4 regions of the Komagataeibacter xylinus genome follow, and region 2 is predicted to be linked to each of the others. Evidence: predicted binding sites of a transcription regulator. Region 2 holds the regulator's gene; each other region holds the start of a gene.
The links. Region 2 encodes LexA, which represses DNA repair genes until DNA is damaged. Its sites were predicted from a motif close to TGTTCTANNTANGTTC; they were not measured.
Positions count from the first base shown of each region.

Region 1: FMA36_RS17365 (ImuA family protein) is a predicted target of LexA. The motif match lies at 2,435-2,450, and genes of this name have one in related genera.
Region 3: FMA36_RS18360 (ImuA family protein) is a predicted target of LexA. The motif match lies at 2,295-2,310, and genes of this name have one in related genera.
Region 4: recA (recombinase RecA) is a predicted target of LexA. The motif match lies at 1,978-1,993, and genes of this name have one in related genera.

Region 1 is NZ_CP041349.1:106,032-110,244, reverse strand. Features, by position in the region: gene FMA36_RS17375 (error-prone DNA polymerase) at 1-175, opposite strand, end outside; gene FMA36_RS17370 (Y-family DNA polymerase) at 172-1,710, opposite strand; gene FMA36_RS17365 (ImuA family protein) at 1,610-2,386, opposite strand; gene FMA36_RS17360 (SOS response-associated peptidase) at 2,651-3,289, shown strand; partial or broken gene FMA36_RS17355 (transposase) at 3,376-4,213, opposite strand, start outside.
Region 2 is NZ_CP041348.1:2,662,792-2,667,004, reverse strand. Features, by position in the region: gene rpmG (50S ribosomal protein L33) at 1-26, opposite strand, end outside; gene FMA36_RS12780 (molybdopterin molybdotransferase MoeA) at 187-1,395, shown strand; gene lexA (transcriptional repressor LexA) at 1,513-2,184, shown strand; gene bioD (dethiobiotin synthase) at 2,249-3,646, opposite strand; gene FMA36_RS12765 (alpha/beta fold hydrolase) at 3,643-4,213, opposite strand, start outside.
Region 3 is NZ_CP041350.1:74,412-78,624, forward strand. Features, by position in the region: gene FMA36_RS18350 (IS256 family transposase) at 1-847, shown strand, start outside; partial or broken gene FMA36_RS18355 (IS5 family transposase) at 887-1,330, shown strand; gene FMA36_RS19260 (hypothetical protein) at 1,883-2,035, shown strand; gene FMA36_RS18360 (ImuA family protein) at 2,359-3,135, shown strand; gene FMA36_RS18365 (Y-family DNA polymerase) at 3,035-4,213, shown strand, end outside.
Region 4 is NZ_CP041348.1:591,153-595,365, forward strand. Features, by position in the region: gene FMA36_RS02830 (glycerate kinase type-2 family protein) at 1-235, shown strand, start outside; gene FMA36_RS02835 (hypothetical protein) at 347-727, opposite strand; gene recA (recombinase RecA) at 834-1,877, opposite strand; gene FMA36_RS02845 (gamma-glutamyltransferase) at 2,057-3,478, opposite strand; gene FMA36_RS02850 (DsbA family protein) at 3,726-4,213, shown strand, end outside.

The DNA.
Region 1 (4,213 bases), on a different replicon from region 2:
TCTCTTTGGCCGCGACATGGGCCTGCACCATGCCCGCCAGGGAATTGCGGTCGCAGATGCCCAGCGCTTCAATGCCAAGGGCCTTCGCCTGCTCGAACAGTTCAATCGGTGAGGACGCGCCGCGCAGGAACGAGAAATACGTCGTCACCTGCAGTTCGGCGTACTGCACACTCATTCAAAGAGACCGTGCAGGAACCAGCCCTGCGAACCGGTCTCGCCATGTTCGCCATCCCCGGTCCGGTAAACCCAGAATGTTTCCCCGCTGGTGTCTTCCACCCGGAAATAGTCCCGCACGGTGGTCAGTTCGGCATCCCCTTTCCACCATTCGCCAAAGACCCGCTCGGGGCCATCGGCGCATCTGATCCGGCGGCGGATACCACGCCAGATGAAGAAGACCGGCGGATGGTCGGGCAGCACCGCCATGGTCTGGATCGGCTCGGGACGGGGCAGCAGGCGCGTGGGGCGCGGCCAGTGATCCGGCCACTCCCGTGTATCTTCGGGTGCAAGGGCGGCCACGCGGCAGACGGCCCGTTCCGGCACGTCGCTTTCCACCGGGGCGAAGCGATACAGGGCCTGCGTGCCGACACGATTGGCCAGGGTATCGATCAGGTCGGAGACGTCGGCCTCTTCTTCCTCGATCAGGGCGGATACACCCTGGCGGTGCAGGATCGGCTCGGCCAGCGACGCGGTCAGCACCATGCGCTCGATCCCGAAGCCCGGATCGATGGTCTCGATCCTGTCACAGAGCAGACGGGTCAGGCGTCTGACGTCCCGCACCGGCATGGCCGTGGCCACGCGGACGGCCTCGGTGCGGCTGTCCACCCGGTGCAGCAGCAGGTCAAGGCGGCGCACGCCCTGCTCGCGTTCCTCCAGCCCGGCGCACAGGGGCGGCACGAGTTTGGTGATGTAGCGGGCTATGGTCTCGGCGGCACTGATCGGTTCGGCAAAGTTCCGGCTGACCTGCACCGGCGCCTGCAGCCGGACCGGGACAATGGCTTCCGCCTGCCGTCCGAAAGCCTGGTCCAGCCTGCGGGCGACATCCGGGCCGAAGCGCAGGGCCAGCGGCGCGCGCGGCATGCCGGCCAGCGGGCCGATGCGTGACACGCCCAGCCCATGGAGGCCATCAATGATATCCGCTGGCAGGCGCAGGGCTTCAATGGACAGATCAGTGATCGCTGCCGCCGTCTCACCGGGCGGCACGAAGGTGATGCGTTCCCGGCCATAGCGGGCCAGCGCATGGGCCGCACCCCATGTATCGGCAATGGCTGCCCGGGCCGTAATCCCGGACTCCTTCAGGCGGGTGACCATGTTCTCCAGCATGATGGACTCACCCCCATGCAGGTGATCGGCACCGGTCGTATCCAGCACGATGCCGTCTGGCGGATCGGGGGCCACGATGGGGGCGATGCGGTGCTGGAACCACAGCGCCAGCCGCTCCAGCCCTGCCCGGTCACCGTCCGGGTCGGCATCCATGATGAGCAGATCGGGATGGAGCGCCTGCGCTTTCGCGACAGGCGTGCCGGGGCGCAGGCCCAGCCTGCGGGCGGCGAGATCGACCGACAGGATGACCCGTCGCCGCCCTTCCCGTCCGGCCAGCACCAATGGGCAGTCAGGCGCGGGCGCGTCGGTGCCCAGCCGCTTCCTGAGCCGGTCTGTCGGCCAGAGCGGCAGGTAGAGTGAGACGACACGGTGCCAGTCTCCCTTTGGCATCACAGGCCTCCACTTCGAAATCGGCGCATTCGCCCGCGCGGGCACGGATCAGTTCGAGCAGCCAGCGGGACCGGCCGACGCCGGGCACTGGCAGCGACACGGATGGGAGGACCGAGACCCGCCACCGGGTGACCGACGCCGTGGGCTGGCCGAAATCCGCCGCATCCGTCTGTCGCCGCCAGCGCCGTATGGCGATGCCCAGCGCGCCGGATGTCTCGGCCGCCAGTTGCAGGCGGCGTGACGCGGTCATGGACAGGCGGGCGACCTCGGCCACGACCGCCCCCAGCCCCTGATGGCGCAGTGCTTCCTCGAAACAGGCCAGGACATCGACGTCCGAACTGGCCGCGACGTAAATGGTCCGTCGCGCCGACAGGCCGACCTGCTGCAGTGCCGGGGCATACAGGTCCTGGCGGGTGGCGATCCACAGCACCTTGCCCCGTGTCCGGGCTGCGATCCCGGCGGAAAACAGGCCGGATGCTGCTGCATTCAGGGCATCATGGCCGCCGCCCGCCACCTCATGCAGCGCGCCCAGCGCCAGGCCACCATCCGGCAGGCGAGCGTCAATCTCGGGCACACCGAAGGGAAGCGCGCCCCGCCTGCGTCGGCCCTGGCCTTCGAGGCGGCTGACCTGTGCTCTCAGCGCCTCCAGCGCGGGACGGGGTTGGGGTGCGGGCATGGGGTCGGACAGTCCATTCGGGTGTTTCTGGCACAGAATCAGTGATTGTGTTCGTTATTTGTTCTGGCCCGGTGACGAATGTCAACCCATTCTGGAAAAGCGGCTGTGATCCGGACGCGGACGCAGGGCTGCCACACGGTCCAGGCGCGATGAAAACTGTCTGGATTGCAGGGGGTTATCAGGAACAGTCCGGCCATCCCCGTCCTGCAGGGTGGATACCACCCGGCAGGACACCCATATCCGGAATCGCGAAAGGATGGCGTGATGTGCAACCTCTATGCGATGACCAGCAGCCAGCAGGCGATCCGGGAGGCGGCCAGGGTCATGACCGACCGCACCGGCAATCTCCAACCCCTGCCCGAGATCTGGCCCAACACCATGGCGCCCATCGTGCGGAACGCGCAGGATGGGCGTGAACTGGTCATGGCGCGATGGGGCATGCCCACCCCGCCGGGCTACCTGAAAGGCCACAGGGTCGATCGGGGTGTGACCAATATCCGCAATCCCACCTCGGCCTGGTGGAAGCGCTGGGAAGGTGTCGCGCATCGCTGCCTGGTGCCGCTCACGTCTTTTTCCGAACCGGAGCGCCTGCCGGATGGTACCAGCAGGCCCGTCTGGTTTGCCCGCAGCGATGGGAAGCCGCTGGCTTTCTTTGCAGGGATCTGGTGCCAGTGGACATCAGTGCGGAAACTGGCGGATGGCGAGACGACGGATGACCTGTTCGGCTTCCTGACCACCACGGCCAATCGGGAGGTCGGTGCCATTCATCCGAAAGCTATGCCGGTCATTCTGACCCGGCAGGAAGAACTGGATCTATGGATGAAGGGGCCCTTGGACGCAGCACTACAATTGCAGCGCCCCCTGCCTGACAACGCCCTAAAGATGGTAAATGCTCCGCGGTAGGCAATTATTAAATGTCGCTTTGGGGGAGATTCCGGCCAGTCCGCTGTCGGAAAGCACGATCAAAGACCAGCCATTAGAGCGGAACCCTATCTGTCTGGATTGTATCCTGCGGGGACGAAATAGTTGGCGCATTCGATGGGTGGGAACATTTTGGAGATTTCGCCGATGGTGTTCCAGAGGGTTTCGAGAGTGCGGCCTGCGGCCTTTCGCAGATGGGCTTTGAGCTTGGAGAATGCATTTTCGATTGAATTGAAATCCAGGCTGTAAGGCGGCAGGAGCCGCAGCTCCGCACCGACTTTCTCGATCAGGAAGCGGGTTCGATCGCCTTTGTGATTGGAGAGATTGTCCATGATGACGATATGGTTGGGCCTCAGTTCGAGGACGAGAACGCGCTCGATATAGGTCTCGAAGGCGCGGCGATTGACCGGGCCATTCATGACGAATGGCGCGATCATGCCCCGATGAGTCAGTCAGGCGATGACGGTCGTCGTGCAACGATGGCCATGTGGAAAGCCCATCCACAGCTGCTGGCCGCGACCGTGGGTAGGGGCCATGTTGGTCTTGGCCTAGATTTCATCGATAAAGACCAAGAGTGCCGGATCGAGATCAATCTGCCCATCGGACCATGCCTAGCGCTGCATCAGGACATCGGGGCGGTCCAGTTCCGTCGCATGGCGTGCGAAGAAGCGTTGCAGGGTGCCGTGGCCGAAACTGCGACCGCGCTCAATCAATGTCCGGGATATCACCCAGAAGGCCACAGATGAGGTCGTGCTACTTTTCGATCCGTCCCGAACGCCGATCTCCACTCAAAGAACCGGGGTTATGCTGCCCGTTCACATTCCAGAACCCGCCAACGGCTCACGCTGGCCGCGCTGTCGCCAAAACGATCGCTGACAGCGCGATGGCTGGCACCTCCACCACAGC
Region 2 (4,213 bases):
ATCTGAATGGTGTTGCTCTTGGCCATGATATCCTCAGCACTGCTCCGCCGCTGCTGGAACACTCAGGTGCAGCAGTGGTTCAAGTTGGCGGAAAATGCGCATACACAAGGCTCAGGTCAAGCACCTTGACCGATATTTCTGCTGGAATCGCCCCAGAATGGCAAAAAAAATGGAGTGTCGTGCCCGATGTTGAGTGTAGCGCAAGCGCGTGAGCGGATTCTGGAAGGGGTTTTCCCCCTCCCTGCCGAGGTCGTGGCCCTGACCGATGCCTGCGGGCGCGTGAGTGCGGCCCCCATCATGGCGGGGCTGTCCAACCCGCCAGCCAATGTCTCGTCCATGGATGGCTACGCCGTGCGCGCGGCGGATCTTTCGGCAGGCGGGGTAACACTTGCCTGCATTGCCGAGGCTCCTGCGGGCCACCCCTTTACCGGCACGGCTGGCCCCGGGCAGTGCGTACGCATCTTTACCGGCAGCGTCATGCCTGCAGGCACGGACGCCGTGCTGATACAGGAGAACGCACGGCGCGAGGGCAGCAGCGTGCATACCACTCACACGCTGGCGCCTGGCACCTATGTGCGCCGCAAGGGGCAGGATTTTGCGGCGGGGCAGATGCTTGTGCCCGCAGGCCACAGGCTCTCAGCACGCGATGTGGGGCTGGCGGCAGCGGCCAACAATGCGTGGGTGCAGGTGACGCGCCGCCCGCGCGTGGCCATTGCCGCTACGGGCGATGAACTGCTCCTGCCTGGCAGCCCCGTCGGCGCGGGCCAGATCGCCAACGCCAACACCCCCATGCTGGCCGCCCTGCTGCGCGCCGCAGGCGCCGAGCCGATCATGCTGCCGGTGCTGCGCGATGACATGGCCGATGTGGCAACACTCGAGCGCATGGTCGATGGCGTGGACATGCTGCTGACTGCGGGCGGCGCCAGCGTAGGCAGCCACGACCTGGTCCGGCGCGGGCTGGAACAGGTGGGGCTGAAAACCGATTTCTGGAAGATTGCCATGCGACCGGGCCGCCCGCTGATGTCGGGCCATCTTGGCCGCCTGCCGTTCATTGGCCTGCCGGGCAATCCGGTTGCGGCCTTCGTGTGCTCTATCGTGTTCGTGCTGCCAACCCTGCGGCGCATGGCCGGACTGGCGCAACCCGTTGAGCCGCCGGTTCACGCCATTCTGGGCTGCGACGTGCCTCCAAACGACCAGCGCATGGACCACCTGCGCGCAACCCTTGCACATGACGCACAGGGCCGCCTGGTGGCAACGCCGTTCCCCGTGCAGGATTCGGCCATGCTGCACGTGCTGGCGCAAAGCCAGGCGCTGGTGCTGCGCGCGCCCCATGCGCCAGCAGCACAGACAGGTGATAAATGCGAACTGATCCGTATCGATCACGTCTTTGCATAGGCCGGAATGCCGGTTGACGCGCGAGGAGGAACCAATGTAGAACATGGAACAGGTTTTTGATTTGTTCCATGGCGCTCACGCATCGGCGGCGCTGCTCACGGCAAAAGGACATGTGACATGCTCACCAGAAAACAACATGAGCTTTTGCTGTTTATCGATAGCCATCTGCGCCGCACGGGTTTTTCACCCTCTTTCGATGAAATGAAGGATGCACTCGGCCTGCGCTCCAAGTCAGGCATTCATCGCCTCATTTCAGCACTAGAGGAGCGTGGGTTCCTGCACCGCAGGCATCATCGGGCCCGTGCGCTCGAGATCCTGCGCCTGCCCGATATTGATCCGCCGCCGCCCCGCCCGGCCGATTCGCCCCATCCCGCGCCAGACCTGCCTGCCCCTGAACAGATCGCCGCGGTGATGGACGTGCCTTTCGTGGGGCGTATTGCCGCAGGCAATCCCATCGAGGCCATAACACCCGAGACCACCCGCATCACCGTGCCTGCCGACATGCTGGGCAAGGCCAGCCATTACGCACTGGAAGTGACGGGCAATTCGATGGAGGAAGCGGGCATTCTTGATGGTGACATGGTCATCATCCGCCAGCAGAACCACGCGAATGACGGGGAGATCGTGGTGGCGCTGATTGATGGCGATGAGGTCACCCTCAAGCGCATCCGCCATCAGGGCAGCGAAATTGCGCTGATCCCGGCCAATAGCGCGTATGAGACCCGGATTTTTCCAGCGGGGCGTGTGTACATACAGGGCACGCTGGCAGGCCTGATCCGCCGTTATTAAAGGTTGCGGCCCGCTGCCAGCCCCAAAATTTCTGGGCGCCCTTTTTTGCAAGAAGGCAGCGTTTTCATGATTGCATGATGTCACGCCATGGCGGCAGCAGGGCAGCGAGTTGCGCCACCGCGTCCGGCCCCATGGGCGTTATGGGCGGAAACTGCGCCAGAATGCGCACCTGCCCGTGGCGGATGATGGCCTCGCGCCCCACGGGTTCGAGTGGACCGTTCAGGATCACGCCTGCCACGCGCAGCCCCCGTGCCCGCAGGGCGGCAAGGCTGAGCAGCGTGTGGTTGATCGTGCCCAGCGTGCTGCGGGCAACCAGCACCACCGGCAGCGCCAGCCGTGCCATGAGGTCGATCATCAGGTAATCGGGCGCGATCGGCACGAACACGCCTCCTGCCCCTTCCACCACCACCGGGCCTGCCGCAGGGTCGTGATCCGGCAGGGTAATCAGATCAGGGTCGATCCGGGTATCGGCCTGCCGCGCTGCATCCTCGGGCGAGAGGGAAGCCCCGAAACTCGCTGCAGGCGGATAAAGCCGGGTCGCATCAGGTCCGGTCAGATGGCGCAGGCTCATGCTGTCGGATGGCGCGTCATCCGTGCCGCTTTGCAGGGGCTTCCAGTAAGCGGCGTTCCATGCCCTTACCAGTGCGGCGGAACTAACGGTTTTGCCCACATCCGTATCCGTGCCGGTCACGAACACGCCCGGCCATGGCGCGCGGTCGAACTGCCCGTACGCCACATGGTATGATACGGCAAAAGGTGCATCCCCCTCGCCTGCCGCAGCCAGTACGCGCCGCAGGCCATCCGTGGGGGAACTGTCCGTATGGGTTGCACCGATAGCCCGAAGTTCACGCACGAAGGCCAGTGGTGACGCAGGCGTATCGATGATTTCAGCGTCTTCCCACAGACCAGCGCCACAATCGGGCCATTCGGCCTGCAACGTGGTGCAGGGTGGGTAATCGGCCATGGGGCATGTCCTGCCCACGGCGTCATACGCAGCCCGCCATTGGTGAAAACTGCCTGCGCACAGGGTTGCCAGCGCCATGTGCCCACCCGGTGCCAGCAGGCGGCCCAGTGCGGCAAGAGCCGCCTTGCGGTCGGCAAACCACTGCATGGCCAGACTGGAACAGATAAGGTCAAACGGACCAGTCAGGTCGGGCGCTTCACCATCCATGCGGTGCAGCACAAGTTGCGCGTCATCGGGCATGGATCGTGCGAGGCGTTGCAGCATGCCCGGCGCGATATCGGTGGCGGTGATGTACGCCTGGGGGAACAGGCGGCGCAGCTCACGGGTCAGGAAGCCGGTACCACAGCCAATTTCCAGAATACGGCGCGGGGCATGAGGGCTCATGGCGGCAGCAATACGCCGGGCCAGTTCGGTCGCGGCAATGCGCTGGATGCGGGCCGCCTGCTCGTAGTGCTGCGCCATGTCGAAACGGGCGGCAATGCTGTCCTTGCGCGTCATGATGGCATCATCCGTCTGGCCATGGTGGTTATGGCATCCGCACAGGCCGTGGCATGCGTGAGCGGAAGCAGATGCCCGCCTTCCAGCCATTGAAGGGAACGGGCTGGAAAACAGGCCTCGGTCAGCGCTGGGGGGGCAATGGCATCCTGCGTGCCTGCCATGACATGAACCGGGCATGTCGTGCGGATCAGGTCGGCCCGGCAATCCATGTCCATCAGGGCTTCGAGCCCGGTTTCCAGCCGGTCGCGCACGATCGGTTCAGGCACCGGCGAATCAATGCCCGCGCGCAGGCGGAAACTGTGCAGCAATCCCTGCGGCGCGCGCAGCAGCCCCTGGCGCATGCGTTCGATCACACGCCGGGTAATGCCAGCCGGAAAATCCGGTCCGGCCCCGAACCGGCTGAAGCCGTTGATCAGGATCAGGCCCCGGCACAGCGGGCCGTGGTGGCGCAGCAGCCATAACGTGCCCAGTGAGTGCCCGACGCCAATATAGGGCTCCTGCGGTAGTTCCATATGGGCGCGTGGGGCAAAGAAGCCAAAATCGAGGCAGCGCGTGCGTGCGTTGCCA
Region 3 (4,213 bases), on a different replicon from region 2:
CCAGACCCATCTGCTTGATCTTTATGGCCTGAAGGTCTCTCCCGACCTGATCAGCCGCGTCACCGATGCCGTGCTGGACGAGGTCCGGGAGTGGCAGGGCCGGGCGCTGGATCGGATGTATCCCATCGTGATCTTCGATGCTCTTCGGGTAAAGATCCGCGATGCTGACAGCCGGACCGTTAAAAACAAGGCGGTTTACGTTGCTCTCGGTGTCACCCGCGAGGGAGTGCGCGAGGTTCTGGGGCTCTGGATCGCCGAGAATGAAGGCGCCAAATTCTGGCTTTCGGTCATGAACGAGTTGAAGAACCGGGGCATCCAGGACATCCTGATCGCGGTCGTGGACGGGCTGAAAGGCTTTCCCGAGGCCATCACCGCCGCCTTTCCCGAGGCGATGGTTCAGACCTGTATTGTTCACCTGGTGCGCCACAGCCTGAACTTCTGCTCATGGAAGGACCGTAAGGCCGTGGCTGCCGACCTGCGCCGGATCTACGGGGCCGCCACCGCTGACATGGCGGCCGCCGAACTTGATGCGTTCGAGGGGAAATGGGCCGGGAAATACGCGTCAATCGCCCCGGCATGGCGCCGGGCATGGCCAGAAGTGATCCCGTTTTTTGCCTTCGATCCGGCAATCCGAAAGATCATATACACCACGAACGCCATTGAGAGCCTGAACAGGGTTATCCGCAAATCGATCAAGACGCGCGGTTCGTTCCCGACTGACGATGCCGCAACAAAGCTGATCTACCTGGCAATCCGCGGCTTTGAGAAAGACGGGCGGAATGTTCGGGAATGGTTTGCAGCCCGCAACCAGTTCGCCATAATGTTCGGCGAGCGCTTCGCCGCTTGAGTAGCTGAACAACCGTGGGCCAGGTCAGATACACAGACTTCAGGACACTCCCCTGGAAAGAAGGTCAAAGGTCGCAAGCGCCATATTTTGACGGATACCTGCGGCTTCCTGATCTTCCTCCTTGTTCATGCCGCTGACATTCAGGATCGTGACGGGGCTGTCGATGTCCTGGCGGCAATACGCAAACACTTTCCATGGCTTCGCCACATCTTCGCCGATGGCGGCTATGCCGGTAATAAACTGCGATCCGCGCTCGCCAGCATGGGAAAATGGACGGTCGAAATCATCAGGCGATCAGACACAGCCAAGGGCTTTGAAATTCTGCCTCGCCGCTGGGTGGTCGAACGAACATTCGCCTGGCTCGGTCGCTGCAGGCGGCTCGCCAAAGACTGGGAAAAGTCCATAGCCTCGTCAACAGCGTGGACTTTGATCGCCTCAATCCGCATGCTGACCCGCAGAACCGCAAGGCATTGTCAGTGCTGAAAAACTTTCGGATCAGGCTCTAATGCCGAGATCATTGAAAAGCTGAATATAAAGCAGATAGATATCGGGATCATGTATTGTGAGGAGTGTCCCAAAGCCCCGGCCTTTGTCATGCATTAACTTTATAAGGAAAAACAGGTTCTAGCTGGCGCTAAATCTTACGATTTCCCGCCTGGCGATGAGATTAGCTGGGAAGCCGCAGCACAGTTCCCTCTTATCTTGCTCAGCCGGAGCATGCGTTGCCGGAAATTTGTCGATGTGGGGTTCCGAACTGTAGGCGTAAAATCGATAGTCTGGCCTGAGATTACTTTCCTGGAACTGATTCATGCTTCAATCATGATCTGCCACACCCGCCGACTTCATATTTTACATTTGGGATACGCGCATAAATCTGTGCCTCGAGTTTGCCGCGTGAGTCATTTCATATTTCGAGGATTTGGCAACGTCTGTCGAGAGCGCAGAGATTCAGATATTTTGACGGGCGGGAACAGCTCGGCTTTGTGAATAGACCACTATTTCCCATCTGGCGGACGCTCAGGTTCGGAAAAGGCTATGAGCGACATCACACAGCAATGCTTCGCCCTTTTCCAGCGTCGCTACCACGGCGAGGCGGGAGTGCGGATATTGGTATTGGCCCGATCACCGGTGTTGGAGAAAATGTCCGATAAAGGCGGAAGATTGGATTGGCGGTACGTTCAGGCGTGATTCTGTCCGCCTTCCGGATCCCCTGCTGGCTACTGGTTATCGCATAGAGGTTGCCCCTCACGCTTTTCTTTCGCGAGTCCGCGTAAGGGTGCCCTATCGGGTAGTTTCCACTCCTGTAGGCAAGACACTGCAGAACCGCCCCAGATAAATCCCTGTACTTCAGACACTTTTCATCAAGCCACGATCGGACGGCAGGCCTGTACCCGCGTCCGGATCACAGACTCTTCTCGAGAATAGGTTGACATTCGTCACCGTACCAGAACAAATAACGAACACAATCGCTAATTCCATACCAGAAACACCCGAATGGACTGTCCGACCCCATGCCCGCATCTCAACCACGTCCCGCGCTGGAGGCGCTGAGAGCACAGGTCAGCCGCCTCGAAGGCCAGGGCCGGCGCAGGCGGGGCGTGCTGCCCTTCGGGGTGCCCGAGATTGACGGTCGCCTGCCAGACGGCGGACTGGCGCTGGGCGCGCTGCATGAAGTGGCCGGCGGCGGCCATGACGCCCTGAATGCAGCAGCGTCCGGCCTGTTTTCCGCCGGGATCGCAGCCCGGACACGGGGCAAGGTACTGTGGATCGCCACCCGTCAGGACCTGTACGCCCCGGCACTGCAGCAGGTCGGGCTGTCGGCGCGACGGACCATTTATGTCGCAGCCAGTTCGGACGTCGATGTGCTGGCCTGTTTCGAGGAGGCATTGCGCCATCAGGGGCTGGGCGCAGTCGTCGCCGAGGTGGCCCGCCTGTCCATGACCGCGTCACGTCGCCTGCAGCTGGCGGCCGAGACATCCGGCGCACTGGGCATCGCCATACGGCGCTGGCGGCGGCAGACGGATGCGGCGGATTTCGGCCAGCCCACCGCTTCGGTCACCCGGTGGCGGGTATCCGTCCTCCCATCCGTGCCGCTGCCAGTGCCCGGCGTCGGCCGGTCCCGCTGGCTGCTGGAACTGATCCGTGCCCGCGCGGGCGAATGCGCCGATTTTGAAGTGGAGGCCTGTGATGCCAAAGGGAGACTGGCACCGTGTCGTCTCGCTCTACCTGCCGCTCTGGCCGACAGACCGGCTCAGGAAGCGGCTGGGAACCGACGCGCCCGCGCCTGACCGCCCGCTGGCGCTCGTCGGACGGGAAGGGCGGCGACGGGTCGTGCTATCGGTCGATCTCGCCGCCCGCAGGCTGGGCCTGCGTCCCGGCATGCCTGTCGCGAAAGCGCAGGCGCTCCATCCCGATCTGCTCATCATGGATGCCGACCCGGACGGTGACCGGGCAGGGCTGGAGCGGCTAGCGCTGTGGTTCCAGCACCGCATCGCTCCCATCGTGGCCCCCGATCCACCCGACGGCATCGTGCTGGATACGACCGGTGCCGATCACCTGCATGGGGGCGAGGCCGTCATGCTGGAGAACATGGTCACCCGCCTGAAGAAGTCCGGAATGACGGCCCGGGCCGCGATTGCCGATACATGGGGTGCCGCCCATGCGCTGGCGCGCTATGGCCGGGGACGTATCACCCTCGTGCCGCCCGGTGAGACGGCGGCAGCGATTGTCGACCTGCCCATCGAGGCCCTGCGCCTGCCAGAGGATATCATTGATGGCCTCCATGGGCTGGGCGTGTCACGCATCGGCCCGCTGGCCGGTATGCCGCGCGCACCGCTGGCCCTGCGCTTCGGCCTGGATGTCGCCCGCAGGCTGGACCAGGCTTTCGGGCGGCAGGCGGAAGCCATTGTCCCGGTCCGGCTGCAGGCGCCGGTGCAGGTCAGCCGGAACTTTGCCGAACCGATCAGCGCAGCCGAGACCATTGCCCGCTACATCACCAAACTCGTGCCGCCCCTGTGCGCCGGGTTGGAGGAACGCGAGCAGGGCGTGCGCCGCCTCGACCTGCTGCTGCACCGGGTGGACAGCCGAACCGAGGCCGTCCGTGTGGCTACGGCCATGCCGGTGCGGGACGTCAGACGCCTGACCCGTCTGCTCTGTGACAGGATCGAGACCATCGATCCGGGCTTCGGGATCGAGCGCATGGTGCTGACCGCGTCGCTGGCCGAGCCGATCCTGCACCGCCAGGGTGTCTCCGCCCTGATCGAGGAAGAAGAGGCCGACGTCTCCGACCTGATCGACACCCTGGCCAACCGCGTCGGCACACAGGCCCTGTATCGCTTTGCCCCGGTGGAAAGCGACGTGCCGGAA
Region 4 (4,213 bases), 1.5 Mb from region 2:
AGCGGGCATCTGGGCCATTGCAGCGGATAGCGACGGTATTGATGGCACGGAGGACGCGGCGGGTGCGATCATCACCCCCGACACGCTGGCCCGCGCCGAAGCCGCAGGCTGCAACCCGCGCGCCGCCCTGCGCGCGCATGACAGTTACACGGTGTTCCGACAGACGGGCGATCTGGTCATGACCGGTCCCACCCTGACCAATGTGAACGATATCCGGGCCGTGCTGGTGCTGTAAGAGCGTATCTGGAAAACAATATAAAGTTTTCAGGCGCTGCATTTTTTCAAAAAGGCAGCGTTCTTTAAAGCTTTTTGAAAAAAGCCTTACCAAAAACTTCTTTACAGGCGGCTATTTTCTGCCCGGCTTGCCGAAGCTGACCTGCGTGTCAGGCACAACAAAATGCTTGCCATCATCACTGTCGGACTGGTCATCATCGCCAGCCTGATTGGCGTCGTAACCCGATGAGATCATCCGCATCGCCTCAGCATCAGGGGGCGGATGATAATCCTCGGTCGCCCCGTCTTCATTGGGGGTGGGCGGCTTGGGCAGGTGGCGCGAGAGCGGGCGCAGGGCATTGTCTGCATGCGTGGCGTGGTGTCCCTCCCACGCGCTGCGGCCGAGCGGGCGGGGGGCTTCATCCACATCGGCCGGATCATTATTGTCGTCATGCCCGCCGCTACAGGCGGCAAGGCAGGCCAGCAAGCCGATCATTGCAAGACGTGGTCTCATTCCGGCTGCCCTTACCCCCGCTTTTCAGACCCTGCTTCCGCCATGGCACAGGCCACGCCAGAGCGCAGGGACGATAGCCTGTTACAATGGAACAGGCCAAGGGCAATCAGTCCGCCCCTTCCTCATCGGGACCGACCAGCATGGCCTCGGCCACGACACCGGCCTGCTCGCGCACACGGCGCTCGATATCGGCGGCCATTTCCGGGTGGTCGCGCAGGAACTGCTTGGCGTTTTCACGCCCCTGCCCGATCCGCTGGCTGTCACATGAGAACCAGGCGCCGGACTTTTCAACAATGCCTGCCTTGACGCCAAGGTCGATCAGTTCACCTACCTTGCTGATGCCTTCGCCATACATGATATCGAACTCGACCTGGCGGAAGGGCGGCGCCATCTTGTTCTTGACCACCTTGACGCGGGTCTGGTTGCCCGTCACCTCGTCCTTGTCCTTGATCGAGCCGATGCGGCGGATGTCCATGCGCACGGAGGCATAGAACTTCAGCGCGTTGCCGCCCGTTGTCGTTTCCGGGCTGCCGAACATCACGCCAATCTTGAGGCGGATCTGGTTGAGGAAGATCAGCATGGTGTTGGAACGCGAGACCGATCCGGTGAGCTTGCGCAAAGCCTGGCTCATGAGGCGGGCATGCAGGCCGACATGGCTGTCGCCCATATCGCCCTCAAGCTCGGCGCGCGGCACCAGGGCCGCCACGCTATCGACCACCAGCACGTCAATCGCGCCCGAGCGCACCAGCGTATCGGCAATCTCGAGTGCCTGCTCGCCCGCATCGGGCTGGCTGATCAGCAGGTTGTCCACATCCACGCCCAGCTTGCGGGCATAGCCGGGGTCAAGCGCGTGCTCGGCATCGATGAAGGCGCAGGTGCCGCCCTTGCGCTGCGCCTCGGCAATGGCGTGCAGCGCCATGGTGGTCTTGCCCGAGCTTTCGGGGCCATAAATCTCGACAATGCGGCCACGCGGCAGGCCGCCAATGCCCAGTGCTATGTCTAGGCCGAGCGAACCGGTGGAAATCACGTCCACCTGCTCGGACGGACGCTCGCCCATGCGCATGATCGAGCCCTTGCCGAACGCGCGCTCGATCTGGCTCAATGCCCCTTCCAGGGCCTTGCTTTTATCTATACCCGGAGCCTGTGCCATTGCCTGCCTACCTGGTTCGTGTGGAATGAAACCTTAATAACGGGCATTCCGCCCTGCCACGCCAGCCTGAAACAGGGGGCGGGTCATGTTCTGCAATATGGAACAAAACAGGATCATTTACAATGGTCCTGTTCCTTTCCCGCCCTGATAATGATGGCCTGCCAGGCAATAATCGCCGTTCAGCGCGGCCCCATGGCCAGCCCCGCCCCACGCGGGTCGGTCACGGCGGTGCAGGTTGCGCCATCGCCCGGCAGGCCGCGCGGGCAGGAAATGGCGTTTACGCGGCCCTGTGCCGTAACAGGATGGGAATCAGGTGTCTGGCCCGCAAGCAGTTGCCGCATGGCGATGCCGGTAGCCGCGGCCGCATCATTCTGGCCCGACCCCGCCACCACCGCACGGAAGGCGCGGCCCTGGCTGGCAATGGCGGCAGCATAAAGCGGCTGCGGCAGGCGCGCGGGCGAGGCACCGAGCACGATGCCGGTATTGCCCGCCATGCGCCCGGTACCAAACAGGTTGTCCATGCTCAGGCTGCATGCAACTGCCATGCCCCCGTGGTCAACCACGGTAAATGAGGTGGAAGCCGGCAGCGACGGCAACCCGCCGCCCCCTGCCCCGCCTGCATTGACAAAGGCCTGCGCGCGGGCGGTCAGGTCATCACCCGTGCCGCTGGCGTGGCTGCCATTCTGTGCGCGCCAGCCCGCAACACTGGCCTGCGCGCGCGTTGCCGCATCGGATGAGGATGCGGCACGGAACGCCACCGCAGCACCCAGCCCGCCATCGGCCGGCGGCGGCAGGAAGCTGACCTGCGTCTCGCCACTGCTCACGGAGAGCGGCAGCCGCTCGGACGGAATGGCCCCTCGCATGTCGGCCATGGTCAGGCCACCGCCAGCCTTCTGGCTGCCCGCCACGAAGGACTGGCCCAGCGCCCCATTATAAAGATCGCCCACGCCCATGCTGCGGATCTGGTCCAGCGCGCCGGAAAGATGGGTCTGCACCAGCGCATCGCCCTCGGCCAGCGCCTTGCCATCCGAGCGGGCGAATACAGCGCGCACGCCAGCATCAGCCAGAAGCGGCACCTGGACTGCGGCCAGATCGGTGGCAAGCTGGCGGCTCACATTGACGCCATTGGCCGCGAGCGTGATCGCATCCGGCACCATCTCGGAAAATGCGGCCGAGCCATATTGCAGGTGCATGAGGTACAGCCCGCGCGCCAGCATGGGCACCGCTGCCGGGCGGTCGGCATGCGACATGCCCGACCCGTCGGTCGCCCCAGCCACTGGCAGGAACATAAAGGCGCGGCCCCCGTTCTGGTCACCCGGACGGTAGGCAAGGCATGCGCCGCCCGCGCCAAGCGAGGCACGCGAAGGCAGTGTCACGGCCAGGGCCAGCCCCATGGCCGTGGCCGCATCCGCCGCATTGCCGCCGCGCTGGAGAATGTCTCGCCCGACCAGCGTGGCCTGCGGCTCATCGGAGGAGACAGTGCCGATCAACTGCCCCGGTGAGGGGCCAAACATGCTGGAAACGATCTTGACGGGCGAATAGTTCTTGAAGGCGCAGCCCGTAACCGAAAGGGCCAGAACGGCACAGAGCGCCGTACGCATGGACCGACGGGCGACAGGGGTGATCGACGAATGCTCAGGCACGCAACGCTTCTCCAATGGGCAGGTCGGCTTCATTCCGTTCAACAACGCGTAACGACCGCGCGATCATAGCAGACCCTTCACGACTTAGCGGCGTTCCGGGCCATCGGCAACAGGCATGGCGCCCCCACGGCCCCATGGCCCATTTCTTTCCGCTGCCCGATCCTTTACACACCACCCTATCGCGACATGACAACGGAGCAAACCCGTGACCTTTCTTTCGCCCCGCCGGAACCGACCACGCCTGCTGCCCACCCTGCTCGCCACGGGGGCAATCCTGGCTGCCACGGCGGGCGCGGGCAGGGCTGCTGAGGCACAGGCCAGCTTCACCCCTGCCCAGCGGCAGGAAATTGTCGAGATCATGCGCAATGCGCTGAAAACCGACCCCACCATCCTGTCAGACGCCATTGCCGCCCTGCGCAGCAACGCCAATGCCGCCCAGCAGAACGCGGCCCGCTCCGCGCTGGAAAGCCACCACGGCGACCTGACCACGCCCACCGCAAGCGATGGCGTGCTGGGCAATGCCAGGGGGCAGACCACCGTTGTCGAATTCTATGATCCGCGCTGCCCCTACTGCCGCAAGGTGCTGCCCGACCTCGACCGCCTGACGCGCGAGAACAAGGACCTGCGCATTATTGAAAAGGTCATTCCCGTGCTCGGCCAGCCCAGCCTGATTGCATCGCAGGCGCTTGTAGC